4 regions of the Neorhizobium puerariae genome follow, and region 1 is predicted to be linked to each of the others. Evidence: predicted binding sites of a transcription regulator. Region 1 holds the regulator's gene; each other region holds the start of a gene.
The links. Region 1 encodes PhoB, which activates phosphate uptake and scavenging genes when phosphate is short. Its sites were predicted from a motif close to TGTCATNNANCTGTCAT; they were not measured.

Region 1 (7,776 bases):
CACGCATGTGCCGGCCTGGGAATTCTTCTTCGGCACGGTCTGGGACCCGCGTTTCGCCGCTGCCGGTTCGGGCGGTTCGGAAGGTCAGTTCGGTCTGATCCCGCTGCTGCTCGGCACACTCTATATCGGCTTCGTGGCGATGCTCTTCGCGGTGCCGATCGGCCTTTTCGCGGCCATCTACATGTCCGAATACGCATCTTCGCGGGTTCGTTCGACGGCAAAGCCCCTGCTTGAGGTGCTGGCGGGCATTCCGACGATCGTCTACGGCTTCTTCGCCCTGACGACGGTCGGTCCCTTCCTCCGCGATATCTCCTCCCAGCTGAATGGGCTCGTGACGGGCGACTACGCCAACTTCATCCAGGCGCAGAGCGTTCTGACGGCCGGTTTCGTCATGGGGATCATGCTGATCCCCTACGTCTCCTCGCTGTCGGACGACATCATCACGGCGGTGCCGCGGTCGCTGCGCGACGGTTCGCTCGGCCTTGGCGCCACCCGTTCGGAGACCATCAAGCGCGTCATCCTGCCGGCGGCACTGCCGGGTATCGTGGGCGCGCTTCTGATGACCGCATCCCGTGCGGTTGGCGAAACCATGATCGTCGTGCTCGCTGCCGGCGTTGCGGCCCGCATGCAGCTCAACCCCTTCGAACCGATGACCACCGTGACCGTCAAGATCGTCAACCAGCTCACCGGCGACCTTGAATTCACGTCGCCGCAGACCCTGGTGGCCTTCGCGCTCGGCATCACGCTCTTCGCCATCACGCTTTGCCTCAACATCTACGCGCTCTACATCGTGCGCAAATATCGGGAGCAGTACGAATGACCGATGTAGTTTCTCCCGTCGCAGGCATATCCAAGGCCAGGCCCGGACGTCGGGATATCGGCATCAAGCGCCGTTACGCCGCCGAGCGCCGCTTCCGGGCCTATGGCGTTGCCGCGCTCGCCTTCGGCATCATCTTCCTGCTGATCCTTCTGTGGTCGGTCGTCTCCAAGGGATATACCGCGTTCCAGCAGACGATGATCACCGTGCCGGTGGAGTTCTCCGAACAGATCATCGATCCGCAGAACGAACGCGCCAGTGATCCGCAGAAGCTGGTCACCGCCAACTACCCGGTTATCGCCCGCAACGCGCTTGCGAAGGTGCTGGGTGTCGACGTCAACGACCGCGCCAGGATTCGGGCGGTCAACGGCATGCTGTCGGACGGCGTGCGCGCCCAGCTCCGCGACATGATCGTCGCCAATCCGGCGCTGGTCGGCACGACGCAGAACGTGGCGCTGCTCGCAGCCGGCGACCTCGATTCCGCCTTCAAGGGGCAGATCGATCTTTCGGTTCCGGAGCAGAACCGCAAGGTGAGCGATCAGCAGGTCGGCTGGATGAACCAGCTCGCGACAAGCGGCGCGCTCGGAAAGCACTTCAACACCGGCATCTTCGTCAACGGCGCATCCAGCCGTCCCGAAGCCGCCGGCGTCGGCGTTGCGCTCATCGGCTCCTTCTACATGATGCTGATCGTGCTGCTCCTGTCGCTGCCGATCGGCGTCGCGGCCTCCATCTACCTCGAGGAGTTCGCGCCGAAGAACAAGTTCACCGACCTGATCGAGGTGAACATCAACAACCTCGCGGCCGTTCCCTCGATCGTCTACGGTCTTCTGGGTCTCGCGGTCTTCGTCAACTTCATGGGCCTGCCGCGTTCGGCCTCCTTCGTTGGCGGCATGGTGCTGACCCTCATGACGCTGCCGACGATCATCATCGCGACCCGCGCGGCGCTCAAGGCCGTGCCGCCGTCGATCCGTTCGGCGGCGCTGGGCCTCGGCGCCTCGAAGATGCAGACGATCTTCCATCACGTCCTGCCGCTTGCCATGCCGGGCATCCTGACCGGCACCATCATCGGCCTCGCCCATGCGCTCGGCGAAACCGCACCGCTGCTGCTGATCGGCATGGTGGCCTTCGTGGCGAATTACCCGACCACGCCGCTCGATCCGTCGACGGCGCTGCCGGTACAGATCTACATGTGGGCGAACGAGGCCGAGCGCGCGTTCGTCGAGCGTACCTCGGGAGCGATCATCATCCTGCTCCTGTTCCTCATCATAATGAACGTTGGCGCAATTCTCTTGCGGCGCCGCTTCGAACGGCGCTGGTAAAGGAGTAAGACGATGAACATGATGTCAGAAGCAGCAGTTGAAAAGGCGCTGGACCAGAAGATGAATGACGTTTCCTACAAGATGATCGGTAAGGACGTTTCGGTTTACTACGGCGAAAAGCGCGCGCTTTTCGACGTGAACCTCAACGTTCGCGAAAACACCGTGACGGCGCTCATCGGCCCCTCGGGATGCGGCAAGTCGACCTTCCTGCGCACGCTCAACCGCATGAACGACACGATCGACAACTGCCGCGTCACCGGCCGGATCACGCTCGACACCGACGATATCTACGATCCGCAGATCGACGTCGTGGAACTGCGCGCCCGCGTCGGCATGGTTTTCCAGAAGCCGAACCCGTTCCCGAAGTCGATCTACGAGAATATAGCCTACGGTCCGCGCATCCACGGCCTCGCCAGGAACAAGTCGGACATGGACCAGATCGTGGAGGCCAGCCTTCAGCGCGCCGGCCTCTGGACGGAAGTCAAGGATCGCCTGAATGAATCCGGCACCGGGCTTTCCGGCGGCCAGCAGCAGCGTCTCTGCATCGCCCGCGCCGTTGCCGTTTCGCCGGAGGTCATCCTCATGGACGAACCCTGCTCGGCGCTCGACCCGATCGCGACCGCCAAGGTCGAGGAGCTCATTCACGAGCTGCGCGCCAACTACACGATCGTCATCGTGACGCACTCGATGCAGCAGGCCGCGCGCGTTTCGCAGCGTACCGCCATGTTCCATCTCGGCCAGCTGGTCGAGGAGAACGACACGGACAAGATGTTCACCAATCCGGATGACCAGCGCACCCAGGATTACATCATGGGCCGCTTCGGCTGATCGGCCGTCCGCGCTGCCTGGTTTCACTTTTCGAGGATTAGAAAATGGCATCGACTCATATTCTGTCGGCCTATGACGAAGAACTGAAATACCTGATCCGCCGCATTTCCGAAATGGGCGGCCTTGCGGAGCAGATGTGCTCGGACGCCGTGCGGGCGCTGGTCAATTCCGACTCCGCTCTCGCCCAGAAGGTCATCTCCGACGACGTGATCCTGGATCATGCGGAGCGCGAGATCCAGGACAAGGCGATCGTCACGATCGCCCGCCGCCAGCCGGTGGCGTCCGACCTTCGCGAGATCGTCGGCACGCTGCGCATCGCATCCGACCTGGAGCGCGTCGGCGATCTTGGCAAGAACACCGCCAAGCGCGTCATCGCGGTTCAGGGCACCGGCGTTCCGCGCAAGCTCGCCCGCGGTATCGAGCACCTCTCCGACCTGGCGCTCGTGCAGCTCAAGGAAGTGCTGGACGTCTATGCCAGCCGTTCGGCCGAGAAGGCCGAGGCGATCCGCATCCGCGACGAGGAAATCGACGCGATGTATACGTCGCTGTTCCGCGAACTCCTCACCTACATGATGGAAGACCCGCGCAACATCACCACCTGCACGCACCTCCTGTTCTGCGCCAAGAACATCGAGCGTATCGGCGACCATGCCACCAACATCGCCGAGACGATCTACTACATGACGACGGGCGCCCAGCCGGAAGGCGAGCGTCCGAAGGACGATACGTCGAATACGCTCGGCGCGATCACCGAATGACGGAATGCTGACGGAGCAGGCCAGAATGCTGCCAAAAATCGCGGTCGTGGAGGATGAGGAAGCACTGAGCGTGCTTCTTCGCTACAATCTCGAAGCCGAAGGTTACGATGTGGAGACAATCCTGCGGGGGGATGAGGCCGAGATCCGGCTTCAGGAGCGCACGCCGGACCTGTTGATCCTCGACTGGATGCTGCCCGGCGTTTCCGGCATCGAGCTCTGCCGGCGGTTGCGCATGCGCCCGGAAACGGAACGCCTGCCGATCATCATGCTGACGGCCCGGGGCGAGGAGAGCGAACGTGTTCGCGGCCTTGCCACGGGTGCCGACGACTATGTCGTGAAGCCTTTCTCGACGCCGGAACTGATGGCCCGCGTCAAGGCGATGCTGCGTCGAGCCCGGCCGGAAGTATTGTCCAGCGTCCTGCGTTGCGGCGATATCGAGCTCGATCGTGAGACGCATCGCGTCCATCGCAAGAGCCGCGAGGTCCGCCTCGGCCCGACGGAATTCCGTCTCCTGGAGTTCCTGATGGCCTCGCCCGGCCGTGTCTTCTCGCGTTCGCAGCTTCTCGACGGCGTCTGGGGACACGATATCTATGTCGACGAACGCACTGTCGACGTGCATGTCGGGCGCCTGCGCAAGGCGCTCAACTTCTCCAACATGCAGGATGTCATCCGCACCGTTCGCGGCGCGGGATATTCGATGGAAGCCTGACTGACTTCGTCGGCGGCCGGCCGCGCCCAGGTGGCGCGTCTGGCGCGGAGTATTTCTTCTGGCGTTTGAATGGCTCCCGGCCCTAGAGCGCCATGCGTCCGAAAGGACGCACCAAGGACGCTCTACCCTATTGAATCGACGCATCGTGCTTTCCGAAAATCGATTCCGATTTTCGGGCCGATGCCGTAGGCTGCTTTCAGGGCAACCTCGGAGCGTAGCCATGAACGTACTGATCATCGACGGCCATCCCGATGAGGGGCGGCTTCTCGGGGCTCTTCTGGACCACTACGAAAAAACGCTGGCAGGCGCTGTCTCGGTGACGCGTCTTGCCGTGCGCGATCTGTCGTTCGACCCGGTCCTCCACCGCGGTTATGCCGGCGATCAGCCCTGGGAGCCCGATCTCGAAAGGGTGGCGGAAGCGCTCGACGCCTGCGATCATCTGGTGTTCGGTTTCCCGCTCTGGTGGGGAGCCGAACCGGCGGCCGTGAAGGGGCTGCTGGACAGGCTTCTGTTGCCGGGCTTCACGTTCAGATATCATCGCGAGGATCTTCTGTGGGATCGCCTGCTCACCGGGCGCTCCGCCGATGTCATCATCACCATGGACACCCCGCCCTGGTATCTGCGCTGGGTCTATGGCGATCCCGTCACGCGGCGCCTGAAATACCAGGTCCTGGGCTTTTGCGGCATTCGTCCGCTTCGCTTCTTCAAGCTCGGCGCCACACGCCGCGGCGGCGCGGCGCGCAAGCTCGACCACTGGATGCGGGAGATCGGGCGGGCTGCAGCCTCGGCCGGCGGCCTGAAGCGGGACTCCAGGCGGAACATCCTTCCAGGCCGCGAGCGCTTTGCGGAAGCGATCCGGGAACGCCAGTCCTGATCTATTCGGTAGTCAGTGCGCCTGCGCTTCCTGTTGCCATTCCGGCAGCGGGAAAAGCCGGTCGTAGGCCCAGTTGAAGACGAAGGCGTAGACCACATAGAAAAGCGCGAAGGACAGGTCCATCGCAAGGGCGTGCAGGATGCCGATGCCGAGATACCAGGCGATCAGCGGCAGGAGAATGATCAGCAGGCCCAGTTCGAACAGAACCGCGTGCGCCACGCGGACGGCAGGGCTTTTCCGGGTGTTGCCTGTCATCCGCTGCATGACGTGGTCGAAGCCGAGATTGTAGACATAGTTCCAGCCGGTCGCGAGCGTGGCTGACCCCAGGCCGACCACGCCGATATCGGCGGCAGGCATGCCGAAGGCGAAAGAGCCGAGCGGTGTGACGATGGCAAGGCCGATCAGTTCGAAGCTGATGGCGTGGCGGATACGGTCGCGTGTCGTACGCATGATGACTCCCCAAGAGCCGGCGAGCTCTTCGTCTGTTCCGGGTCGTCCCGGAGTTTCTGCCCGGATTGGGGGAGGTCGTCCTCGCGGATATGGAGATAGCTATTCGGGCGCGGACAGGCAAGGTCAAACCGGCATGGCAGCCATGTCCAACAAAAAAGCGGGCCGGAGCCCGCTTTCGATCCTGTTCTGTCGGCAGCCCGGATCAGACCCGTACGGTCGTCCTGCGGCGGTCGTGCACCGGCTGGTAGGCAAGCCGGGCATGGTAGCTGCAATAGGGGGAGGAATCCGGAGATTCGCAGCCGCAGAAATGGAAATCGTCCTTGAGCGGATCGCCCACGGGCCACTTGCAGGTGCGTTCGGTGAGTTCGGTCAGCGCCAGGCGACGGGAAATCGGCACCACCACGTTGGCGGCGGGTACGTATTCCATCTCCTCGAAATGCTCGATTTCGACCTCTTCCTTCATCACGGTCGCGCCAACGGCGCGAGCGACGGTCCGGGTGGCAACCCGGGACGCGTAGTTCGGAGCCCGGGGCGCGGATGTGGTGCGCTTGGCCGCCGACCGGTTGGTGGCCACCGTGCCGCCGGCCTTCGCCCTGCCGGGCAGGCTGAGGCGATGCACCTTGCCGATAACCGCATTGCGGCTCACACCGCCCAGTTGTGCGGCGATCTGGCTGGCGCTCAGGCCTTCCGACCACAGCCTCTTGAGTTTTTCGACACGCTCGTCTGTCCAGTTCATGCCCGTTCTCCGCCTTTGAACGTTGCAGGCATGCAGAATCCTTCCACCTTTGCCGAGGACATCATTCCTCAGCACCCACTACATCTATGTTTGAGGTGACTAGTTCCGCCGCATGCAGTCTAGTAATTGACGGTTAACCTAGTGTGAGGCTGACTCCGTGGCAAGAGTCGGCGGAATCCGTGAGAATCGATTTCGTGGTTTTCCCCAACTTGCTGTCCGGAAGAGTCATTTTTGTCACAGATGCAGGCGTCTGCCTGTTTCTCGGCTTGTTCATGCAAAATGCCGAGGTTTGTTGACATTCAAGGGCTAAACACCGATAGTGCCCGCGCCGCCCAGTGGGCGGCATTTTTGATTTTTTCGGCCGGTTCGGCCGGCCTTTTTGTCTGCCTAGAGGAGTGATGTCGCCATGGCTGAAGCCGCGCTTTTCGACACCTTTGCCCGGGCCCCGCTGCGCTTCGAACGTGGCGAGGGCGTATGGCTCGTGACGGAAGGCGGCGAGCGATATCTCGACTTCGGCGCCGGCATCGCCGTCAATTCGCTCGGTCACGCCCATCCGCACCTCGTCGAAGCGCTGAAGACGCAGGCCGGGAAGGTCTGGCACACGTCCAATCTTTACGATGTGCCCGGGCAGGAGAGCCTGTCGCGCCGCCTCGCCGACAATTCTTTCGCGGATAAGGTGTTCTTCGCCAATTCCGGCGCCGAGGCGCTGGAATGCGCCATCAAGACCGCGCGCCGTTATCAATACGTGAAGGGTCATCCCGAGCGCTACCATATCGTCACCTTCGAGGGTGCCTTCCATGGCCGTACGCTTGCGACCATCGCCGCCGGCGGCCAGGCGAAATATCTCGAGGGTTTCGGCCCGAAGGTCGAGGGCTTCGACCAGGTGCCCTTCGGCGATCTCGATGCGTTGAAGGCTGCAGTCACCGAGAAGACGGCGGCGATCCTCATCGAGCCGATTCAGGGCGAGGGCGGCATCCGTCCGGTTCCGAAGGAGTTCCTTCAGGCGTTGCGCAAGCTCTGCGACGACAACGGCCTGCTCCTGATCTTCGATGAGGTCCAGACGGGCGTCGGCCGCACCGGCAAGCTGTTTGCCTACGAATGGACGGGTGTGGCGCCGGATATCATGGCGCTGGCAAAGGGCATCGGCGGCGGTTTCCCGATGGCTGCCTGCCTGGCGACGGCGGAAGCGGCTTCCGGCATGACCGCCGGCACGCATGGCACGACCTATGGCGGCAATCCGCTCGCCATGGCGGTCGGCAATGCCGTGCTCGATGTCATCCTGGCC
Region 2 (7,776 bases), on a different contig from region 1:
GGGTCCTGCAGGCCGGCGCGGCGCGACAGCACATACCACTTGGCCGCCTCCACCGGGTTCGGGCGCGTGCCGAGGGCTTCGATATAGAGATGCGCGAGCTTGTTCTGGGCGACCACGTTGCCGCGATGGGCGGCGACCCGCATCCATTCGAAACCCTTGTCGTAGTCCCGTTCGCCGCCGACGCCGTTCACCAGCCAGACGCCCATGTCGAGCTGCGCCGTATCGAAGCCGGCCTTGGCGGCGCGCTCCAGCCATTCGCGCGCCTTCGATTTCTTCTCCGCCGGCATGTCCTTCAGCGATACGTAGAGCTGCGCCACCGCATATTGCGCGTCCGCCACCCCTTGCGCGGCGGATTTCTCATAAAAAGGCAGGGCCATGTGCAGCCCCTTTTCGCCGGGATTGTCTGAGACGACGATCTGCGCCCAGTTGAACTGCGCCGAGGAATTGCCCGCCTCCGCGGCCTTCCGCATGAACTCGTCGGCCTTTTTCTTGTCGCGGGGCACGTCGCGGCCGGTCATCAGCAGCATCGAATACTGGAACATGGCGGCCGGATCGCCGCCTTCCGCGGCCTTCTGGTACCAGAAGGCCGCCGCCTTGGCGTCGCGCTTGATGCCCTGCCCCTTGGTCATCATTTCGGCGACCAGCGTCTGGGCCGCCGCATCCCCCGCGCCGGCGCGCGTCAGCGCCCTGTCGAGTGCGGTGACGAAAAGGCCGCGCTGATAGGCGCCATAGGCCTCGTCGACCGGGCCGCCGTAAGGTTTTTCGGGCGGCGCGGGCGGCAGCGCCGCGCCCATGCGCTGATAGAGTTCGACGCCGCCGGACGGAACGATCCCACCGGGCTGGCCCGCAGGTTCGACCGTGCCCTCCGCCGCGCCCTCGACCGCCTGCGTCTCTACCCGCTCCTTCTTCATCTGCTGGGTATCGGGTTCGACGGGACGGGTCATCGCCCGGATGTCGGCTTGCGCCAGGGCAAGAGAAGGCACGACGGCCGAGGCAAACAATATCGCCAGCAGCCTCTTCGGGATCACACGGGAAGAACGGTTCGAACGCATGAAGCTCATCAAGCCTCAAACCGTGGCGCTTTTTCGTCCAGAATGGCGTTGATCTCCGCAACGGCCGCCGCCGCTCCCTTCGGGTGATCGAAAACCGCGGCTCGCAGCGCCACGAATTCGGCACTGGTCTCGGCCACGGCAAGCGCCGAAGCGGTGTCGCCGCCGCCCATGACGATGCAGGGAATTTCCACCATCGAAGCCCACCATTCGCCGAGCGCGAGGTTCTTCGGATGCGCCTCCGGCTTGATGTCGCCGTCGAGCTTGCCGAAGAAGATGTAATCGGGACGCAATTCGCCGATCTCCAGCGCGTGATGCCGGTCGGATGCCCCGCCGGCGCCGATGATCAGCTTCGGCACGAATTTGTCGATCGCCTCCTCGATCTCGGCAAGCGGGCCGGCGATATGCAATCCGTCGGCCTTGGCCCGCCCCGCCACGCGGCTGTCTCCGGCGATCAGCGCGGCCGCGCCCGCCGCCTGGATGACCGGCACCAGCGCTTCGGCGCGCTTCTGGAAGGCCTGGTCGTCGAGACTGTATTGCGGCAGGATCACGGAAGCGACATCGCCGCCGGAAAGCGCCTCTTCCAGCCGTTTTGCCTGCTCGGCGGCGTCATCGTCGTCAGGCACGATCAGCACGAGGCGGCAGCGGTCTTCCGGTTCGGTCATGTTCTTTCCATCCAGCGGATCGCCTGTTCGCAAATCCGCACTCGTTTTCTCTTCGCAAATTCGATAGACCGGACCGATTGAAGGATCAACCGCCCCGCCCATTCGAAAACCTCATGCCCGATACGCTCAGCCTGACCTTTTTCACCTTTGCCATACCCGCCGTCCTGCTCGTCGGCCTTTCGAAGGGAGGGATCGGCGGCGCGCTCGGCCTGATGGGCGTCCCCCTGATGTCCATGGCGGTGGACCCGGTGAAGGCGGCCGCGATCTTCCTGCCGATCCTCATCCTGATGGATATCGTCGCCCTGTGGTCCTGGCGGAATTTCAACGATCCGAAGACGCTGATGATGATCCTGCCGGGCGGCATCATCGGCATCGCGCTCGGCTGGGCCACGTCGGCCTATGTCTCGGACGATGCGCTGCGCCTCGTCATCGCGGCGGCGACGCTCCTCTTCACGGTCCGTTATTTCTGGCAGGTCTACGGCCCGCGCTCGAACATGCCCGTGGCGCCGCTGCCGCACCGGCCGGCCGCCGCCACCTTCTGGGGCGCGCTTTCCGGTTATGCGAGCTTCGTCGCCCATGCCGGCGGACCGCCCTTCCAGATCTATGTGCTGCCGATGCGGCTCGACCCGAAATCCTACACGGGCGCCAGCATCCGCTTCTTCGCGATCGTCAATGCGGTGAAGGTCATCCCCTATTTCTTCCTCGGGGCGCTGGACCGGGAAAACCTGACGATCTCCGCCACGCTTCTGCCGGTGGCGCTCGTCGCCACCATGCTGGGAGCGGCGATCGTCAAGCATCTGAAGGCCGAGGTCTTCTATCCCATGAGCTATGGCCTTGCATTGCTTGCCGGCCTGAAGCTGCTCTGGGACGGTCTTCCCTTCTGAGCAGGGGCAGTAATTACGAGACAACTAAAAAAGCATAAAATAATATTGCGTCGATATTGCTGCAACGCACAATAAATCTTGCCGTTACCATGCGTTTACCGTAGATTCGGCGCATGACGACCGTTGACCCCTTTGCAGCCATAGCTGATCCGAACCGGCGGCACTTGCTGGAGGAATTGCGGCGTTCGCCGAAAACGGTCAACGAACTCGCACAGGGTCTGCCGATCAGCCGGCCGGCGGTATCGCAGCACCTGAAAGCCCTGCTCGACAGCAATCTCGTGACGGTGACGGCGAATGGCACGCGGCGCATCTATGCCGTCAACAGCAAGGGCTTCGACAAGCTCAATCTGTGGCTCGATCAGTTCTGGTCGTGACCGGGATGTCTGCAAGTCACCACGTTTGGGTTCGTCGACCACGACCAGAACTGCATTTTCATAATTTCCGGATTGTCTTCTGCCGCATCTGAATGCCTCTTACTGATCATGACGCGAGGCGGCGGCGGGTTCTCCCATTGAGAAAATCAGTGACGCGTAGAGGCCTTGAGGCGTTGCATTTGGTCCTTGATGCGCAGCTTGCGGCGCTTGATGTCGGCAATTTCGCGATCATCGGAAGAGGGGGACGCGAGAATGGCCTGCAACTCCTCCTCCAGAGCGACGTGCTTCTTTTCAAGCGATGCGATATGAGCCTGGACGGTCATGTGGCATGTTCCTTCCTTGGTCACCTGCCCCGGCTTCCCTTTGGCCGGAGCTTCAGGTTTGCAACAGAAGTGTGACACGATCGGCATCGTTTGTCGAAGGAGAAATCATGATTTGAAGAGGGCAAATTCGTGACGTTGCCTAACTTCCCGTTAAGCCGGTTTGGTGGTAGAGGCTTGCGGACATCGTCGGCGACCGCTCAAGAATGGCCGGGCGTGAGAATGGGGACTGGAATATGGCTGATCAGGAACAGGCGGATATCCGGCTGACACTCGCAAAACTCCGTCAGGAGCACGAGGACTACGATGCCGCGATCAACGCCATGATCCAGGTCGGCTGCGATGCGCTGAGGGTTCAGCGCATGAAGAAGAAGAAGCTGGCGATCAAGGACAAGATGAGCCAGCTCGAAGACCAGATCATTCCCGACATCATCGCATAGGGTTCAGATATGTCCGAAAGACCGTCCGTCGCGATCATCATGGGCAGTCAGTCCGACTGGGAGACCATGAAGAACGCCGCCGATACGCTGGAAGCGCTCGACATCGGTTACGAAGCCCGCATCATCTCGGCGCACCGCACACCGGAACGGATGATGGAATTTGCCAGGGGAGCCCGCGCCGAGGGCTTTCAGGTCATCATCGCCGGCGCCGGCGGCGCGGCGCACCTTCCGGGCATGACCGCGGCGATGACGCCGCTGCCGGTGTTCGGCGTGCCGGTGCAGTCCAAGGCCCTGTCCGGCCAGGACAGCCTGCTGTCGATCGTGCAGATGCCGGCGGGCATCCCGGTCGGGACGCTGGCGATCGGCAAGGCGGGAGCGATCAATGCCGCGCTGCTTGCCGCCGCCGTGCTGGCACTGAACGACGACGGGATCGCCGAGCGGCTCGACGAATGGCGTGCCCGCCAGACGGCCGCCGTCGCCGACTATCCGATAGACGAGGCCCCATGACCGTCCGCACCATCGGCATCATCGGCGGCGGGCAGCTCGGCCGCATGCTTGCCATGGCCGCCGCCCGGCTGAATTTCCGCACGGTCGTCCTTGAACCGCAGCCGGACTGTCCGGCAAGCCAGGTGGCCAACGACCAGATCGTCGCGGCCTATGACGATCCGGCGGCGCTCGCACAACTCGCAAGCCGATGCGACGTGGTCACCTACGAATTCGAGAACGTCCCGGTCGGCGCGGCCGAGGCGCTGCAACGCTCCGTATCCGTCCATCCCCCGGCAAAGGCGCTCGAAGTTTCCCAGGACCGTCTGGCGGAAAAGCGCTTCCTCAACGCCTGCGGCATCGAGACCGCGAAATTCCACGCCGTCGACAGCCAGGCCGACCTCGAAAAGGCGCTCGCCGATTTCGGCGGCAGGGGCGTGCTGAAGACATGCCGTCTCGGTTACGACGGCAAGGGCCAGCGGGTCTTCCGCACCCCCGGGGAAAGCCCCGCCGGCGCCTATGAGGCGCTCGGCTCGGTGCCGCTGGTTCTCGAAAGCTTCGTGCCGTTCGAGCGCGAAATCTCGATCATCGCCGCCCGCGCCGCGGACGGCAGGGTCGTCTGCTTCGACCCGGCGGAGAACGTCCACAGGAACGGTATCCTGCACACCTCCGCCCTGCCCGCCCGCATTTCGGAGGCGACCGCCGAAAGCGCCCGCGAATCGGCCGAAAAACTGCTGGCGGCCCTCGATTATGTCGGCGTCATCGGCATGGAATTCTTCGTCATGGCCGATGGGACCCTGATCGCCAACGAGATCGCGCCGCGCGTTCACAATTCCGGCCACTGGACGGAGGCTGCCTGCGTCGTCTCCCAGTTCGAGCAGCATATCCGCGCCGTCGCGGGCCTCTCGCTCGGCGATCCGCACCGGCACTCCGACTGCGTGATGACCAACCTCATCGGCGACGATATCCTGGAAGTGCCGTCCTGGCTGGCGAAGAAGGACGTGCTCGTGCACCTCTACGGCAAGACCGAATCCCGCCCCGGCCGGAAAATGGGTCATGTAACGGAATTGAAAGGCCCGAAATCGCCGTCACAAGGTTGACATGCGGCGAGCCTCGGGTTATCTGCACGGCCAACTTGAGAGCGCGCCCCTCCAAGAAAAAGGCGGCGCGCTTTTGATTGATAAGGACAAGCGGCTTCAAAGGCCCACAGACTGCTGGATCAGTACAATGAAGATCAAGAACTCGCTCAAGGCGCTGAAGGCTCGTCATCGCGATAACCGTCTGGTTCGCCGCAAGGGCCGTATTTACATCATCAACAAGCAGAACCCGCGCTTCAAGGCTCGTCAGGGCTGATACGGCTTTCGGCCTCGGCAACCCGCCGGCCGATCAAATTGTCGATAGCGCGATAAATCGGGTTTGACCTTGGGCGCATGCGGATTACCTTATCCGCATGCGCTATTTTCGTTCCAGCTCACTGATTCTGGCTGCGGCCCTGTCCGCCTCCTCCGCCCTCGCCCAGACGGCGGCACCGGCCCCGCCCGCTGCGGCACCTCAGCAGGCAGCACCGCCGCTTGCGGCACCTGTCATCCCCGCATCCGCTCCCAGGGCAGCCAATCCGCTCGATCCGCTGTTCGACGCGCTGAAACGCGAGCGCGACCCCGACAAGGCGCGCGGCATCGCCAGCCAGATCATGACCGGCATGAACGATTCGGGCAGTCCCACGGTCAACCTGCTGATGCAGTGGTCGGCAACGGCCATCAAGGAGAAACGCAATGCAGCGGCGCTCGACTTCCTCGATCAGGTGACCCTGCTCGACCCGGCCTATCCCGAGGGTTGGAACCGCAGGGCGACATTGCACTACACGATGGGCAACGCCCGCAAGTCCATGGCCGATATCGCCGAGGTGCTGAAACGCGAGCCGCGCCATTTCGGTGCGCTGGCCGGCATGGCCGGCATCCTGATGGAAGCCGGCAAGGACGATCTCGCGCTGAAGGCGTGGGAAGATTATCTGGCCGTTTACCCCGCCGACCGCGAGGCGCAGGAAGCGGTGACGAAACTGTCCGAAAAGATCGCCGGCAACCGGACCTGACGCCGGATCTGGCCGCCTCATGGTGATTCTGCCCCTCGCCGTCATCGGCGCCCTCGCAGCAGCCTTTGTTTTCACCGCCTGGAAGGCCAGGGCGATCGAGACCGCGTTCCCGAACAGCGGCGACCTGATCGACGTCGGCGGTTTCCGCATGAATTCCCTGCATCTGCCGCAGCCTCACAATGCCGACCTGCCGCCGGTCGTCTTCATCCACGGCGCCAGCGGCAATCTGCGCGATCAGGAAACGGCCTTCCGCCGGGCTCTGGAACATCGCGCCGAACTGCTCTTCGTGGATCGGCCGGGACATGGTTATTCCGAGCGCGGCGGCGCCGAAAACGATTTTCCGGACGGTCAGGCGGCCGCCATCGCCCGGCTGATGGAAAGGCGCGGCATCGAAAAGGCGATCATCGCCGGCCATTCCTTCGGCGGCGCGATCGCCGCCAGCTTCGCGCTCGGGCATCCGGAGAAAACGGCCGGCCTGCTTTTCCTCGCGCCCGCCACCCATCCCTGGGATGGCGGCGTCGACTGGTATTACGCCATTGCCGCCAGGCCCTGGATCGGCCGCCTGTTCACCCGGCTCTTCACCCTGCCGGCCGGGTTGATTCTCATCGACAAGGCGACCAGCACAGTCTTCCATCCGAATCCGAAGCCGGAAAGATACGTGCAGGACGGCGCTCCTGCCCTCGTGCTGCGGTCGGAAAACTTCCGCCACAATGCGATCGACTGCGTCAATCTCAATGACTACGTGCAGGACACGGCTCGACGCTATCCCGAGATCGCGGTGCCCACGGTCATCATCACCGGCGACAGCGACGCGATCGTTGCGGAAGAACTCCATTCCCTCGGGTTGTCTCGCGACATCGCAGGGGCCGAACTCGTCTGGATTCGCAATCTCGGCCACAAGCCGGATTATGTCGTGACGGACGTGGCGGTGGCGGCGATCGAAAAGCTCGCCGGCTTGCCGCGCGACCTGCGCGCCGCCGCGCGCATGGCGGAAGCACGCATCGCGTCACGAGCGGAAGAGGCCTCCCCCGAAATGGATCTTTCGATCGAAAAGACCTGACCTGCCCCCATCGGCCAGCATCGTTTCCAGCCTGAAGCAAGCACGCCGCCTCACCCTCCGGTTCAAACGGAATCGGAGAGAGACTCATGGAAATCGGCGGCATCGGACGGGATCAATGGACACGCTTCGCAAAGACTGACACCTCCTCCACCTCGGAGAACACGGATACGGCCTCGGCCGAGCAGAAAGGCCCCGCCGAGGAGCAATACGATCGCCTCGTCCACGGGCTGACGAGCCTCAACGAGGCCACCGATGCGGCGGACGAAGAGGCGAAGGCCCGCGCCAAGAAGAAACTGGATGAGGCCAAGCAGCAGCTTCAGTTCCTGCAGCGCTGGGGGTTCGATCCCGAGGTCATCGCCCGGCAGGCGGCAATGCTCGGCGTCGTGGTGGCGGCGGCGGCCCGTGAATTCTC
Region 3 (7,776 bases), on a different contig from region 1:
TAGCCCCAGCGGTGGAGGTTGGCGCGGTGCGCTTCGCTCAGGGCCTCCGGCTTGCGGCGGGCGATATCCGCCTCGGAAAGCGGCGCGCGGAACGGTTCGAATTCCTCGACGACGCGGGCGGCGAAATCCTGAAGCTCGGGATAGACGGTGTCGGGAACGAGAGCGAAGAAACGGCCGATCTGGCCGATGATGGCGTTCGAGATATCGAAGGCCGGGGTCTCTGACGCGAAGCGCTCGAAGGCGGCGATCAGCTCGGCTTCGCTGCGGTCCGGATGCAGCTCGAACGGCGCTTTCAGCGTTGCATGGAACCCGTAGCGGCGCGGATCGGCGGTCAGCTCCCGGATCGTGTCCCCGGCCAATCCGTCGGCCTCTGGCGTGGGGAAGGTCTCGCCGCCAAAGGCGTTGCGGGCGAGCCAATGCGTTGCCGCCTTCGTCAGCGGATGATGTTCAGCGGGCGAAAAATAAAGAGCGTAGCGCAAGACGGGATTCCGGAATCAGGAGAGGCCGGTGGCAGACTAACCTGCCACCGCGCCCCGAAACAGGACCCCGGGCTAAAAGATTTCCGTGACAGAATGATGATGGAATCCGGTTATTCGGCGCATGCGCGCCGTTATCCCGAAACCGGTGCGTGGCAGGCGACAGGCGTCAGTGGTTCTTCTTGCCCATGACGCGCGAACGCAGCGCGTTGGAGAGGTTGTCGAAGATGAAGACGACGCCGAGGATGAGCAGGACCATGTAGGCGACCTTGTCCCAGTCGGAATTGGTCTTCATCGATTCGAGCAGTTTCAGGCCGATACCGCCGGCGCCGACGGCGCCGATGACGGTCGCCGAGCGGGTATTCGATTCCCAGAAATAGAGCGATTGCGAGATGAAGATCGGCAGGACCTGCGGAACGACGCCATAACGCTGCACGATGACAGGCGCCGCGCCGACCGACTTCACGCCTTCGCGCTGCTTGTCGTCGACATTTTCCAGCGCTTCCGCATAGACTTTGCCCAGCGCCCCGCTGTCGGTGAAGAAGATGGCCGCGATGCCGGGCAGCGGTCCGGGTCCGAAGGCGCGGGTGAAGAACAGCGCCCAGATCAGCATGTCGATCGAGCGCAGGAAATCGAAGAGGCGCTTCATGCCCCAGTTCGCGACGCGGCTGCGGGTGATGTTGCGGGCCGCGACGAAGGCGAGCGGAAATGCGACCAGCGTGGCAAAGAGCGTGCCGACAAAGGCCATGACCAGCGTCTGCATGAGCTTCGACAGGATATCGGCGTGCTGCCAGCTCGCATTGTTGAGGAAGTTGTCGAGCGCGAGCGAGGCGTTGGACCGGGCGGGGTCGAGCCGCTCGCCGGAGAACATCAGGCCGGCGACCTCGCCGAAGCCGCGGCCCCAGAAGGGGGATTGGGTATCGAAGAAGAAATTCGCCCAGCCGAGGAAGCGCCTCTGTATGTAGACCTGGCTGTTGCGGATCTCGGCCTGGCCCTCGAAGCCGAAATAGACGTTCACCTTGTTGCCGTCCTGCTCCATCTGCGCCGGTGCGCCGGCCGGCAGCGACGCCCGTTCGGGCGTGATCGTCACGGGATAGAGCCTGCCGTCCAGATGGACGTCGACGCGGCTCGGCGTAATGTCCAGCCGGTCGCCACTGCCGCCGAAGGTGACGGTGTAGCCGCCGTCGGCCGAGGGGGTCATCCAGGGGATGGTGGCGTTTTGCGGATACTGGGCGCGGCTCGTCCACTGCGGCACCACCTGGCCGTTCTGGAAGCGCAGGCGCGGCTGGGCGCGCCAGGAATACCAGTCCTGGAGATAGATGGCCGCGCGGTCCCAGTTGCCGTTCACGAAGGTCGGGATGACGTTGAAGAAGACGAAGCAGAAAGCGAGATAGACGAGCACGACGGCGGCGGCCACGGCGAGGCCCCAGCGCTGCGCGAAGCTGCGGTGGAAGACTTCCGGATAGGAGGCAAGCAGGCGCTCGCGCTCGGCGGCGTTGACGGCAAGGACCGAAGACATCAGGCGGCTCCCCGTCCGAATTCGAAGGATTGCCTGCCGATCAGCCGGCGGCGCAGCCAGGCGGAGAACTGGTCGACGCAGATGACGGTGATCAGGAGCAGGATGATGATCGCATAGGTCTTGGCGGCATGGTCGCGGCCGATCGACAGGCTGAAGACCTCGCCGATGCCGCCGCCGCCGACCGCGCCGATGATGGTGGAGGCGCGCACGTTGATCTCGGTGCGCAGCAGCGTATAGGAGACGAAGTTCGGAAGCACCTGCGGCAGGATCGCGAACCGCACCCGTTCGAGCCAGCTGGCGCCGGCGGCGCGCAATCCTTCGTCCGGCTTCATGTCGGCATTCTCCACCACTTCGAAGAACAGCTTGCCGAGCGCGCCCGTCGTGTGCACCCAGACGGCGATGATCGCCGAGATCGGGCCGATCGACAGGATCGCCGCGAGAAGCCCTGCGACGACGATTTCCGGGAACGCGCGCATGATCTCCATGATCCGGCGCACCACCCAGCGCACGATGCCGGCGCCGACGAGGTTGGTGGAAGCGAAGAAGCAGAGCAGGAAAGCGCCGCTCGCGCCGAGAATGGTCGAGACGATGGCGATATTGAGGGTGATCGCGAGCTGGTAGAAGAAATTCGGGATATAGAAGCTGTCGGTGATCCAGATGCGGTCGCTGGTATAGTCGTATTTGATCGAGCCGTCCGAATAGGGCGACGGCAGGTCGAACATCGCCCGGAAGATTTCCAATGGGCTGTCCGGCACGAAATGCTTCAGGAAATCGAAGAAATAGGGAAGGCGTTCGAAGAACTTGCCGGAATTGGCGTCGTTGGCGAAATTAAGCGACGCCGCGAGCACGACGAGGAAGACCGCGATGGAGGCGACGGTGTAGATCCGCCGGGTCCGCACCTGGCCCTGGTAGTGGTCGAGTATGGTGCGGGAGCTGTCGCTCAACCCGCTCGAATGGTCGGCTCCGGCTACGTTCGCCATACGGGGACTGTCCTTGTAACGAAAGCGGCCGCCGCCGATCCCTTCGCCTGCAATATCGAGCCCTTTGCCGAAGCCTGGATGCCGGAATTGCTTCCCCGCAAGGGGAGAGATGGGGATGCGGCTTGCCGTGGGTTTACCTCCCCCTTGGCGGGAGAAGTTGCAAAATCAGCCCCCGGTTTCGGCCAGGGGCCGGATTTTGTTGGCGGGGAATCTGCTTTCGACAGGTCCCCCGCCGAAGGATCAGCCGCCGATGACCGACTTACGGGCATCGATGATCGTCTGGTAGAAGCTCTGGTCGACCGGGGCCCAGTCGACATAGCCGCCGCCGGTGAAGGATTCGAAGCAGGCCTTGTCCGTCTTCGGCAGTTCGGCGAAGTAGGCGGTGACCTTCTTCTGGAGGTCGGCGGGCAGCTTGTTGGAGACCATCAGCGGACCGTTCGGGATGAGCGGCGACTTCCAGACCTCGACGACGTCGTCCATGTCGAGCAGGCCCTTGGAGACCATCTGGTGCAGGTTGCCGGAGGTGTAGCCCTGGGCCCAGTCGCCCTGGGCGGAACCGAAGGTGGTGCCGACGTCGAACTTCTTGTCGAGAACGCCGAGAACGAGGTTCTCATGGCCGCCGCCGAAACCGGTTTCGGAGAAGTACTGCTTGACCGGCATGCCGATGTCCTTCGGCAGGGAGACGTTCGGCACGAGGTAGCCGGAGGTCGAGTCCGGATCGGCGAAGCCGAGCTTCTTGCCCTTGGCGTCGGCGAGCGTCTTGATGCCGCTGTCCTTGCGGGCGACCATGATCGAGTAGTAGCCGGTGGAGCCGTCGGCCTGCTTGGTGGTCAGGACCGGGGTAACGGCGTTCGGGTCCTTGAGGTAGATCGAGGCGTAGGAGGAGGCGCCCATGACGGCGAGGTCGATCGTGCCGCCGAGCAGGCCCTGGATGACGCCGTTGTAGTTCGGCGACGGGAAGAGCTGGACTTCGGAAACGCCGGTGGCCTTGACGAGGCCGGGCTTGACGCACTCGGTGCGGCGAACCTGGTCGGCTTCGTTTTCACCGCCGTCGAGGCCGATGCGCAGGACCTTGACGTCCTGGGCAAGCGCGTTGCCGGCGAGAGAGGCGATGGCGATCGTGGCCATCAGGATCTTGCGGAATGCAGACATGGAAGTCTCCTTTGGTGACATGGATGGTGTCAATCTTCCGGCCGTTGTTCCGGCGGCCGGCAACGGGTCAGCGCATGACGGCGGCCTGGGCCATCACGTTGCCGGAGGGCGCGGCTTCCGGGCGGCGCGTCGATTCGAGGCTGGTCGACGTCATGGATTCGTCGATGCCGGCGCCGTCCTTGTCCGAACCGTAGATCTCGCGCACGGCCGTAGCGTCGAGCGCCTGCGGCGGACCGTCGAAGACGACGCGTCCCCCGGCCATGCCGATGATCCGTTCGCAATAGCTGCGGGCGGTGTCGAGCGTATGCAGGTTGGTGATGACCGTGATGCCTTCGCGCTCGTTGATGTTGCGAAGCGCATCCATGACGATCTTGGCATTGAGCGGGTCGAGCGAGGCGATCGGCTCGTCGGCGAGCACCATCTTGGGCGCCTGCACGAGGGCGCGGGCGATCGCGACGCGCTGCTGCTGGCCACCCGAAAGCGTGCCGGCCGGCTGCAATGCCGTCTGCTCGATGCCGAGACGCTCCAGGGCGGCGATCGCCATGACGCGTTCGTCCCGGTTGAAGATCTTGAGGAGGCTCATCACCGTCGAACGGTGGTTCAGGCGGCCGAGCAGGACGTTGGTCATCACGTCGAGGCGCGGGACGAGGTTGAACTGCTGGAAGATCATGGCGCAGTCGCGCTGCCAGTTGCGCAACGCGGCCCCCCTGAGGGCCGAGACCTCGACGCCGCCGAAGTGGATCGAGCCGGAACTCGGCTCCTGCAGGCGGTTGATCATGCGCAGGAGCGTGGACTTTCCAGCACCGGAACGGCCGATGATGCCGACCATCTGGCCCTGGGGAATCTCGACGTTCACGGCATTGACCGCGATGCGGTCGCCGAAACGGCGGGTGACATTCCTCAGCTCGAATTTCATTCTCTCTTGTCCGTCCAACCCTGTTATACAGTTTCGATTAGCGGCGGTTCGTGAAGCCTGAATGTCGGTTTCATGTCGGGATTGTTACAATCCGCCGACGTTCGTAACGGTTATGTTACGCCGCATGACGCGACAGGAACTCTTCGGCCGAAAGTGCCCGGAAATCCTCGAGAGCGGCTCTCAGCTTCAGGTGATCCCAGTCCCACCAGGCGAGCCTGTCCATCGCCTCGCCGACCGCTTTCGTGAAACGTTCGCGAATGAGTTTCGCCGGCACGCCGCCGACGATCGTATAGGGCGCGACATCCTTCGAGACGACCGCGCCGGCGCCGATCACCGCGCCGTTGCCGACGGTGACGCCCGGAAGCACGGTCGCGCCATGCCCGATCCACACGTCATGGCCGATGACGACGCGGTTGTCACGCCGCCATTCGAAGAAGCTTTCCTCGTTCCCGGCGTCGTCCCAGTAGTTCGCGGCGCGGTAGGTGAAGTGATGCAGCGTCGCTCGCCAGGTCGGGTGGTTGGTGGCGTTGATGCGCACGGAAGCCGCCATGTTGACGAACTTGCCGATTGTCGCGCACCAGATCGATCCGTCCTGCATGATGTAGGAATAGTCGCCGATCTCGGCCTCGTCGATGCGGCAGCGCTCGGAGATTTCCGTGTACCGGCCGAGAGTGGAACCGGTGACGCTGGCGCTCGGATGGATAGCCGGCTCCAGACCAAGTTTCGTGCTCATGCTGCAACCGCCTTTCGCGGGGAGAACTGCGTGATGTCGAGGATGCGGTCGGCCACCGCCTCGCGGACTTCCTCGTCGTGGAATATGCCCAGAAGCGCGACGCCTTCGCGCTTCTTCTCCGCGATCATGTCGACCACGACGCGGCGGTTCACGGCGTCGAGCGAGGCGGTCGGTTCATCGAGAAGCAGGATGCGGTGGCGGGTGATGAAGCCGCGGGCGATGTTGACCCGCTGCTGTTCGCCGCCGGAGAAGGTGGCGGGCGGCAGCGACCACAGTTCCTTCGGCAGGTTGAGCTTCGAGAGAAGTTCGGCGGCCCTGTCCTTCGCCTCCGCCGCATCGGAGCCGCGGGCGGCGAGCGGCTCGGCCACGACGTCGAGGGCCGCGACGCGCGGCACGGTGCGCAGGAACTGGCTGACATAGCCCATCGTGTGCCTCCGCACGTCGATGATGGTGCGCGGGTCGGCATGGGCGATGTCGACGAGCCGGTCCCTGTGATCGACGAGTATCTGTCCGGAATCGACGGCATAATTGCCGTAAAGCATCTTCAGGATCGAACTCTTGCCGATGCCGGACGGACCGCCCAGCACGACGCATTCCCCGCTTGCGACGGAAAAGTTCACGTCGTTGACGACCGGCAGCTTGATGCCGTCGCGCAGGTGCATGATGAAGCTCTTGAAGACTTCCGAAACGACGAGGGGAGTAGCCATGGGTTTATCCTTGTTTTCGCATGGCCCTGTCCGAAGAACGGAGGTCGTCCCGTCTTTCGGGGGCCATGCGTCTCCTCAAACCTGGAGGATCGAGGAGACGAGCAACTGCGTGTAAGGCTCGCGCGGATCGTCGAGAACCCGGTCGGTGAGCCCGTGCTCGATCACATACCCGTCCTTCATCACCATCATCCGGTGCGACAGCAGGCGCGCGACCGCGAGGTCGTGGGTGACAACGACGGCCGACAGGCCGAGATCGTTGACGAGCCCGCGCACCAGGTCGAGCAGGCGGGCCTGCACGGAAACATCGAGGCCGCCGGTCGGCTCGTCCATGAACACCAGGCGCGGGTGGGTGACGAGGTTGCGGGCGATCTGCAGGCGCTGGCGCATGCCGCCGGAAAAGGCGCGCGGCTGGTCGTCGATGCGGTCGGTGCTGATCTCGACGCGGGCGAGCCAGTCGCTCGCCGTCTCGCGAATCCTGCCGTAGTGCCGGTCGCCGATCGCCATCAGCCGCTCGCCGACATTGGCGCCGGCCGATACGGTCATGCGCAGCCCATCGGCCGGGTTCTGGTGCACGAAACCCCAGTCTGTGCGCATCAGGAAGCGCCGCTCGGCTTCGTTCATATGGTAGAGATCACGGAAATTGCCGTCGCGCATGCGGTATTCGACACTGCCGGTCGTCGGAATGAGCCGCGTGGAAAGGCAGTTGAGCAGCGTCGTCTTGCCCGAGCCGGATTCGCCGACGATTGCAAGCACTTCGCCCGGCCAGAGCTCGAAGCAGACGTCCTTGCAGCCGATGCGGCTGCCGTAGAATTTCGAAACGCCGCTGACCTTGAGAAGAGGGGTATCGGTCATTATTCTGCGGCCTCTTTGCTGGGCGCGAGCATCTCTCCCGCATGCCCGTGCTCGCGGCGCTCCTCGCAATGGTCGGTATCGGAGCAGACGAACATGCGTCCGCCCTTGTCGTCGAGCACGACCTCGTCGAGATACACGCCTTCGGCGCCGCACAGCGCGCAGGGCTGTTCGAATGTCTGGATCTCGAACGGATAGTCCTCGAAATCGAGGCTCACCACCTCGGTATGGGGCGGCACCGCATAGATGCGCTTCTCGCGGCCGGCGCCGAAGAGCTGCAGCGCCTCCGACATGTGCATTTTCGGATTGTCGAATTTCGGCGTCGGCGAGGGGTCCATCACATAACGCCCGGCGACCTTCACGGGGTAGGCATAGGTCTTCGAGATGCGCCCGTTATGGGCGATGTCCTCGTAGAGCTTCACATGCATGAGGCCGTATTCCTCC
Region 4 (7,776 bases), on a different contig from region 1:
GAGGCGAAGAACCTGTCCGGCAGGCGGGCATAGGAATTATCGAACTGGAACACGGGAATGCGTCTCCTGGGGTTTTTGAAATCACCCTGTCCCCCCAATATGGGGAATCTCCCCTGCCGAACAAGCGAAAGACGCTTTTGTTGCCGAAGTCGCGGGCGGGCTTCGCCGGGCATGGCGAAGAGGCGCTTGCGGCGGCCAGAATTGATCTTCGTCAAGTATAAATCCGGGGAGAAATTTATCCGGCTTCCGATCTTAAGCATATTATGAGCAACACCTTGTATAAATACTCCCTTACATTCATAGCTCTACTGCAACAATGTCGTTGCTCTTAGGGAGAAATCATGAAGAAGAGTATGTTTACGCTTGCCGTAGTGACACTACTGGCAATCAACGGGGGAGTCGCCTTCGCCGCCCAGGGCGGCAATGGCAAGGGTCACGGCTACGGCCACAGCAAGGGTGCTCCGCTTCCGCTGGCGGCACTGGGCCTTCCGCTGGCGGCCGGCCTGTTCTTCTACACCGCGCGCAGGAACAAGAGCTGACGCAGCCGCTGCGGCGGTCACCGCCGCAGCGGACTTCTCCGTCGAGAGAAAGAGAGCACCGTGGGTCCCCTCTATTCCATCCTCATCCTTTGCGCCTTCGGCAACGCCGTCTTCGACGATATCCGCAAGACGGTTGTCGAAGACGGCGTGGTCCCGGCCATGCTCACGGGCGGCGACGTGCATCCCGTGCTGATCTTCTCGGTGCTGTGGACGGCCTGGACCGTCTGGAGAGCGCCCCTCGACGCCGCCCTCCCCCGCTGGGCGGAACGGGCGATCCTCATTGCCGTGGCGCTGTTCCTCTATATCCCGCTCGGCTGGTTTTCCTGGGTGGCGCTGACCATTCTCGGCATTCGCATCCTGCTCTCCGACCGGACGCTCGGAATGCTCTGCATCTATCTCACCGTGCCGAAATTCTGGGGCCTGATGACGGTGATGGCGATCGGCACGCCGGTGCTCTCCATCGACGCCTATGTGACGGCGCTGGCGGCCGGATACGGCAACAGCGGCAATTTCGTCGTGCCGGGCGACGGCAACGATCCGGTGCTGATCCTGTGGGCCTGCTCCTCCTTCCACGGAATTTCCTACATGCTTCTCGCGTGGCTGGCGTTTTCGGCGGTGAAGAAGATCAGCCCCCTGCGGTATCCCGGCTGGCTTGCCCTCGGGCTTGTCGGCGTCGTGCTGATCAACTGGGCGCGCCTCTTCGCCATGATCCGCTTCATGGATCTCTACGAACCCCTGCATCACGGCATGGCGGGAGAGGTCGTCGGCCTCGTCACCACGCTCTGGATGATCTGTTTCGCATCCGCACGGCCGGGACGGGAGGTGCGCGCATGATCCGCCTGTTCGCAGCCGTCGTCCTGCTGCTCGTCGTTCCGGTCGTGCTGAAGGAACGGACGGGCGACCTGCGGCAAGTCGCCTATCAGAGCTGGTATCACGGCGTCGCCAGCGCGCACGTCCTCGCCCCGATGCGATCGATCGGCCTGCCCGTCAGCACCGAGCAGGAGGGCTCGTACGGGACGGCGGATGCCGCCGCCTGCAAGCTCGTCCTCAACGCCGCGGACCCGCAGGGGCAGAGCCTCGGCTACCTGATGCAGCTTTCCACCGATTTCGACCGGCTGTCGTTTCTCTACAGGGGCAGGATCTATAGCGCGTTTCCCTATCTCCGGGCGATCACCCGGCACATCCTGTTCATCGTCGCCAATACCGCCGGCATCGACACAGACTACCAGCCCGTTGTCGCCCTCTTCGAACAGGGTCCCTGCAGCGAGCTGGACCGGCTGCGCCAATAGCCGGTCGGGCAAGCCGGCGATCCGGCGTCGCCGGCCCCAGAGCATCTGATCTGCGTTCGGGCGCACGGCGCTCTACGCCTCCTTCAGCCGCACGCCGAAGCCGAACAGGAAGGTCAGCGCCGCGCCGGCCGCGGCCGTGCCGTAGAGCCAGAACGCCGGCCCGGCGGCATCGCCGGTGGCGAGCGCGGAGACCAGCCCGGTCGCCGTGGCGATCATGCCGGCGACACCCGCGCCGATCGCATAACCCGCGGTCGAGATCGTCGGCAGGAGGGCGCTCGCCAGATCCCGCTCCACCCGGTCGGCCGCCTCCATCGCCGCCTGGTTGACATTTGCCCAGGCGGTGCCGAAACCGACGCCGATCGCCACCTGGCCGAGGACCAGCAGGAGGACATGACCGGTGGCGAAGGATGCGCCGAGCGACAGGAAACCGAAAAGCTGGAACAACGGGCCGCTGCGCATCCACCCGTGGCGGGCCTCGCGCGCCGCCACCCGGCTCGCGATCACCGCCACCACGCTCCAGGTGAGCGCCATGAGCACCACGAGATAGCCCACCACCGAGGGGCGGAAATCGAAGACCGCGCCGATCATCACGGCGAGGTAGACGCTGCCGACCGAATGGCTGGCAGACATCAGGAACAGCACCCAGAACCCGTGCCCCAGCACCGAACCGAGCCGGAAGGCGCCAGCCGGAAAGAGCCTCGGACCGATCCTGCCGTCCAGCCTCAGCGCGGGCACGAACAGCCCCGCCCCCGCCGCGATCGCCACGGCCTGCATGACGCCACCCGTTGCGACCGACGAGAGGGACAGGACGAAGGAGGCGGCGAGGCAGAGCGTGATCGTGGCGAAGGAGAGCGGAACCGGCGCCGCCTCGGTCACGCGCGGCCGCGCGGCGAACGCGAAGACCGGCAGGAGCAGGACGAAGGGCGCGACCGCCAGAAATGCCGCCCGCCAGGAATAGGCCTCGGTCAGAAGCCCGCCCGCCAGGGGGCCGGCGATCGCCGCGACGGCCCAGACGATCGCCTCGACCGCAAACACCCTGGCGACCAGCGCGGAGGAAAAGTTTGCGGGGATGAGGCTGTAGCAGACCGCCACGATCAGGCCGTCGGCGATGCCCTGGAGAAGCCGGCCGGCCATGATCCAGGAAAAGGCCGGCGCGGCGAACGCCATCAGGCCGCCGAATGCGAAGACCAGCGTCGAAACCACGAGGCCGGCGCGCGTGCCGAACCGGTCGCGCAATGCCGCGGCGCCGGTTCCGCCGGCGATCGAACCGAGGAAATACAGCGTGTAGGCCCAGCTGAAATATTGCGTCCCGCCAATCTGCTCCGCCGCCGGCGGCAGCGCCGCGACGATGGCGAACTGGTTGAACGCGTGCAACCCTATGCCCGCCGAGATCAGCGCAAGCATCGCCCCGTCCCGGCCGCTCAGAAGCCTCGACCAGCCCGCATCCATTTCCTGCAACATGCCCGCCCCTTTCTCCTTGTCACGGTTGCCGGCACGCTACAACCTCAAGGGCAGTTGAGGTCAAGACCCGAAATGGAAATAAAAGTCGATATATTTCAATATCTTATTGGAACAGTCCCTTTTGCAGGATTCCATATTTTAGATATAGCTTTTCAAGCAGATCGCACTACATCCCTTCCGTCACCAACCGGAGGGAATCCCATGAGGGCTCTTTTCATTCTCGCTGCGTCGGCCGCCATGACCGCCTCTTCCGTTGTGTTTGCCGCGGATGCCGTGCCGCAGGTTCCCGCCGCGCCGGAGGCGGTGGAAACGCCGGTATCGTTCACCTGGTCCGGCCCCTATGCCGGTCTCCACGGCGGTTATGCCTGGGGCGAAGGGGATGCGACGACGGCTGGCGGCGGCGGTTCGGACAGCTTCGACGGCGGCCGGTTCGGCGGTTTCGTGGGCTATAACTGGCAGTTCTCGAACGGCTTCGTGGCCGGTGTCGAAGGCGACCTGAACTACGACTGGAACGAGAACAGCTATACGGGCGGGTTCGACATGGATACCGGCTTTTCCGGGGGCGTGCGCGCCCGTGTCGGCTACGCCTTCGACCGGGCGCTCCTCTATGCCGCGGGCGGCTGGACGATGACCAATATCAGCGTCGACGGCTCCGGCGTGAACGACGACGACACCCTGAACGGATGGACGGTCGGCGCCGGTCTCGACTATGCCTTCACGGACAACGTCTTTGGCAGGATCGAATATCGCTACAACGACTATGGCGACGGCAGCCTGGCCGGCTTCGACACGGACTTCAACCAGCACGTCATCAATGTCGGCATCGGCGTGAAGTTCTAGAACATCCTGCGTTCAGGTGGAATCGCCCGGGCGCAGATGATCGGAACGGCGCTCCATCCGGTGAAGGCGGTGACCGGTTCAGGGCCGGTTCAGGGCCGCTTGACGACCTTGAAGGCGATGAACTGCGTCTTCTGCTCCCTGGAGAAATTGTTGTCCGAGACGAAGACCAGCATGTCGCTGCCATCCGTGCCCTTTGCGAAGGTCACGCTCTCGATATTGTCCGGCTGCAGGCCGATCGCCCGCATGTCGAGGACCTGGCTCTTGCGGACCGGCACGACCGGCGCCTCCGCGCCTGCAAGCGACGCCACGGCGGAAATATCGGTCGCTCCCGCGATGTCGATCATGAAGACCCTGATCGAATTGCCGAAACCCTGCGCGAAGCCGCGTTCGACCACCAGAAGGCGATGGTCGTCCAGCGCCAGGATTTCCGAGGCGCCGTTGTCGTTCCAGCCCTTTTCCACCGTGGGCGCCTGCGGGATCGGCTCGATCGGATAGGCATATTGCGCCTTCGGCTTGCCGGTCGCCGCATCGTAGCGGATCATGCGGGCGAGCGCGCCGCGCGCCAGCCCGGCGATGGGGCCGTCCTGGTAAAGCGCGGATTCGGGCAGCGCCATCACATCGCCGTCCGGCAAAACGGCGAGCGCTTCGAACGCCAGGTTGTCGCGGACGCCGGCGGACTTGTCGGCGGTCGGGGCAAACCCGGCGGGAAGCTCGAATTCCCGGATGAAGGAGCCGTCCGCGGCGGCAACGCGCACGAAGGGCGGCAGCAGCTGCTTGGCGTCGCCCTCGCTCGACCAGTAGAGGCCGTCCTTGCCCAGGCGGATCGATTCCGGATCGACCGACTTGGCGGCGAAGGCCGCGCCGTTCCGGTCCTTCAGGGTCACGGTCTTCAGCACCTTCACATCGGTTATCCCCGCCGCGGAGACATCGATGGCAAGCTCGTAGAAACGGGCCGGCGCCTTTTCCGAACGATCGTCGGAGATGGCGATGAAGCGATTGCCCGCCGGATCGTATTCGAGGCCGGACAGGCCGCCGAGCTCGATCCCGTCGAACTGCGCGCCGGTCGGGATCACGTATTCCCCGGCGAAAGCAAGCGCGATGCCGGCCTGGCAATCGCCGAACGGGCACGGCGTTTCAACCGTGACGCCGGGTTCGGCGGCCGGAACCGGGGAAGCGAGAAGGATGGCGAGGGCAACGGTCGAAAGCAACGATTTGAGCATGAATCAATATCCGGCAATTCGAGGAACGGTCGCAAAAACTGCCGCTTCCCTTGCCACAGGAATTTTGCCGTCGTGTAACGTCGGCCTTTCATAGATATAAAATTTTCATGACAGGCTCCGTCGGGACCCGTCCGACCGCGCCACCGCGACGGCGCCTATTCGTTGAATCCGTAGGCCCGGAGCTCCGCGACATTGGCGGCGAGGTTTTCAGCAAGCCGGAAACCCGCCGACAGAAGAAAACTGGCGATCAGGGCGGCTATGAAAGTCTCCGTATCCCCAAACAAGACCATGGTGTCCTCCCGCACGTCTTCATCTTCAACAATACGCTCAGGAAGACCCTCTAAAAACTTGGGAAACATACGTAATCAAATCTACGGTACTTCCTTTTCGCCTGACCGCGCGGGGGTAGAACAGGAGGAGTTCCCCCCAAAGGAGTATGCCGCCACGCAATTTGACGTTTGTCAAAATTTCGAGAGGCTATTATCCTGCAACCTTAAGCATCAGCTCGGGCGGGGGTCGTGGTGCAGGAATTCATCGCAAGGAAAAACATCGAACGTTTCCGTTCGATGCTGGAAACGGACGAGAACCGGAGAAGCACGATCGAACAGCTGATCGAAAGGGAGGAGCGCGCCCTGGAGACCATCAAGTCCAAGGTGAAGCCGGACCAGGATTGAAGATGAAAAGGGCGGCGGGAGATGCCGCCCGGTCAGCGCCGCAGGGCGCCTCACATCGCCACGCGCTCCGGCGTGTAACCGGCTTCACGAATCGCCTCCTCGGCTGCCGCCGCGTCGCCCTCGACCGTCACCTTGTGGGCCGAAAGATCGATCGCCACCGCAGCACCCGGCAGGGCTTCGCCCAGCGCGCCGCGCACCGTCTTCTCACAATGGCCGCAGGTCATGTCCGGCACGTTGAAAATCGCAGTCATTCCAGGAAATCTCCTTGTTCCAACATATCTCTCTTCTGCACCTTCCAACGGTTGGAAGGTCAAGCGTGATGCCTTGCCTTGCCCGACGGCGCGGGCGCTTCTCCCGCAAGGTCGTCGAGGATCGGGCAGTTCGGCCGGTGGTCGCCGCCGCAGCAGTCGGCAAGATGCGTCAAGGTCTTCACCATGCCCTGCATCTCGGCGATGCGCCTTTCCAGATCGGCGATATGGGAGGTCGCCACCTCCTTCACCGCGGCGCTCGTCCGGCTCTTGTCCTGCCAGAGCTTCAGCAGCGTCTCGGTCTCCTCCAGCGAGAAGCCGAGCGAACGCGCCCGCTTGATGAAGCGCAGCACATGCACTTCCTCGTCGCCGTAGACCCGGTAATTGTTGCCGGTGCGGCCCACGGGGCGGATCAGCCCGATCTCCTCGTAATAGCGGATCATCTTGGCGGAAACGCCGGAGGCGTTCGAAGCCTCGCCGATATTCATCGCGATTCTCCAATCTTCACCGCCTTGAGCCTCAGCGCGTTGCCGAGCACGAAGACGCTCGACAGCGCCATGGCGCCGGCCGCGATCATCGGCGACAGCAGCCAGCCGAAGGCGGGGTAGAGCGCGCCCGCCGCGACGGGGATCAGCGCCACGTTGTAACCGAAAGCCCAGAAGAGGTTCTGCCTGATATTGGTCATCGTCGCGCGGCTCATGGCGATGGCGGAGACGGCGCCGGAAAGCTCGCCGCCGACCAGAACCACGTCGGCGCTTTCGATCGCCACATCCGTGCCGGTGCCGATGGCAATGCCGATATCGGCCTCGGCAAGCGCCGGCGCATCGTTGATGCCGTCGCCCACGAAGGCGAGTTTCCGGCCGCCGGACCGAAGCTCGTGGATCGCCTTCACCTTGCCCTCCGGCAGGACCTCGGCGACGACCTTCCCGATGCCCACCTGGCGGGCGATGGCCTCCGCCGTGCGGCGGTTGTCGCCGGTCACCATAACGACCTCGACGCCCATCGCCTGCAGCGCCCGGATCGCATCCCGGCTCGCGGGCTTCAGGGGATCGGCGACCGCGATCGCGGCCGCGACCCGGCCGTCTACCGCCGCGTAGAGCGGGGTCTTCGCCTCGTCGCCAAGCCTCGCGGCGGCTTCGGCGAACGCTTCCACCGAAAGCCCCAGCTTCTGCATGAACCGGTCGGCGCCGACCGCGACCTTGCGGCCATCCACCACGGCCTCGATGCCGTAGCCGGTGACCGACCGGAACGTCTCCGCCTTCGGCACGACGAGGCCCTTCGCCTCGGCCGCCTTGACGATGGCCTCGGCGATCGGGTGTTCGGACTGCGCCTCGACGCTTGCGACAAGCCGCAAGACCTCGTCAGCCGCAAAACCTTCCGCCGTGACGAGATCGGTCAGTTCCGGCCGGCCCTTGGTCACCGTGCCGGTCTTGTCGACCACGACGAGCCCGACATTGCGCAATTCCTGCAATGCCTCGCCCTTGCGGAAGAGCACGCCGAGCTCC

Region 2: the regulator PhoB is predicted to act here: its motif matches at 3,356-3,372, upstream of ACFFP0_RS26970 (YdcH family protein).
Region 3: the regulator PhoB is predicted to act here: its motif matches at 5,105-5,121, upstream of phnC (phosphonate ABC transporter ATP-binding protein).
Region 4: the regulator PhoB is predicted to act here: its motif matches at 5,446-5,462, upstream of ACFFP0_RS21160 (esterase-like activity of phytase family protein).

What each region holds. Positions count from the first base shown of each region.
Region 1 is NZ_JBHMAA010000015.1:196,204-203,979, forward strand. Features, by position in the region: gene pstC (phosphate ABC transporter permease subunit PstC) at 1-820, shown strand, start outside; gene pstA (phosphate ABC transporter permease PstA) at 817-2,136, shown strand; gene pstB (phosphate ABC transporter ATP-binding protein PstB) at 2,149-2,964, shown strand; gene phoU (phosphate signaling complex protein PhoU) at 3,009-3,722, shown strand; gene phoB (phosphate regulon transcriptional regulator PhoB) at 3,748-4,431, shown strand; gene ACFFP0_RS14240 (NAD(P)H-dependent oxidoreductase) at 4,652-5,305, shown strand; gene ACFFP0_RS14245 (PACE efflux transporter) at 5,318-5,755, opposite strand; gene ACFFP0_RS14250 (GcrA family cell cycle regulator) at 5,958-6,491, opposite strand; gene ACFFP0_RS14255 (aspartate aminotransferase family protein) at 6,898-7,776, shown strand, end outside.
Region 2 is NZ_JBHMAA010000034.1:47,711-55,486, reverse strand. Features, by position in the region: gene ACFFP0_RS26990 (tetratricopeptide repeat protein) at 1-1,061, opposite strand, end outside; gene ACFFP0_RS26985 (thiamine phosphate synthase) at 1,061-1,714, opposite strand; gene ACFFP0_RS26980 (sulfite exporter TauE/SafE family protein) at 1,828-2,598, shown strand; gene ACFFP0_RS26975 (ArsR/SmtB family transcription factor) at 2,712-2,972, shown strand; gene ACFFP0_RS26970 (YdcH family protein) at 3,119-3,295, opposite strand; gene ACFFP0_RS26965 (YdcH family protein) at 3,529-3,732, shown strand; gene purE (5-(carboxyamino)imidazole ribonucleotide mutase) at 3,742-4,239, shown strand; gene ACFFP0_RS26955 (5-(carboxyamino)imidazole ribonucleotide synthase) at 4,236-5,315, shown strand; gene ykgO (type B 50S ribosomal protein L36) at 5,443-5,568, shown strand; gene ACFFP0_RS26945 (tetratricopeptide repeat protein) at 5,666-6,304, shown strand; gene ACFFP0_RS26940 (alpha/beta fold hydrolase) at 6,324-7,364, shown strand; gene ACFFP0_RS26935 (hypothetical protein) at 7,451-7,776, shown strand, end outside.
Region 3 is NZ_JBHMAA010000025.1:33,144-40,919, forward strand. Features, by position in the region: gene ACFFP0_RS22175 (DUF1045 domain-containing protein) at 1-479, opposite strand, end outside; gene phnE (phosphonate ABC transporter, permease protein PhnE) at 646-1,995, opposite strand; gene phnE (phosphonate ABC transporter, permease protein PhnE) at 1,995-2,975, opposite strand; gene phnD (phosphonate ABC transporter substrate-binding protein) at 3,216-4,127, opposite strand; gene phnC (phosphonate ABC transporter ATP-binding protein) at 4,195-5,043, opposite strand; gene ACFFP0_RS22200 (DapH/DapD/GlmU-related protein) at 5,159-5,776, opposite strand; gene phnL (phosphonate C-P lyase system protein PhnL) at 5,773-6,483, opposite strand; gene phnK (phosphonate C-P lyase system protein PhnK) at 6,559-7,335, opposite strand; gene ACFFP0_RS22215 (alpha-D-ribose 1-methylphosphonate 5-phosphate C-P-lyase PhnJ) at 7,335-7,776, opposite strand, start outside.
Region 4 is NZ_JBHMAA010000024.1:313,704-321,479, forward strand. Features, by position in the region: gene ACFFP0_RS21130 (protein adenylyltransferase SelO) at 1-53, opposite strand, end outside; gene ACFFP0_RS21135 (hypothetical protein) at 342-539, shown strand; gene ACFFP0_RS21140 (hypothetical protein) at 600-1,373, shown strand; gene ACFFP0_RS21145 (hypothetical protein) at 1,370-1,828, shown strand; gene ACFFP0_RS21150 (MFS transporter) at 1,901-3,289, opposite strand; gene ACFFP0_RS21155 (outer membrane protein) at 3,491-4,129, shown strand; gene ACFFP0_RS21160 (esterase-like activity of phytase family protein) at 4,219-5,349, opposite strand; gene ACFFP0_RS21165 (hypothetical protein) at 5,505-5,708, opposite strand; gene ACFFP0_RS21170 (hypothetical protein) at 5,871-6,023, shown strand; gene ACFFP0_RS21175 (heavy-metal-associated domain-containing protein) at 6,074-6,274, opposite strand; gene cueR (Cu(I)-responsive transcriptional regulator) at 6,334-6,759, opposite strand; gene ACFFP0_RS21185 (heavy metal translocating P-type ATPase) at 6,756-7,776, opposite strand, start outside.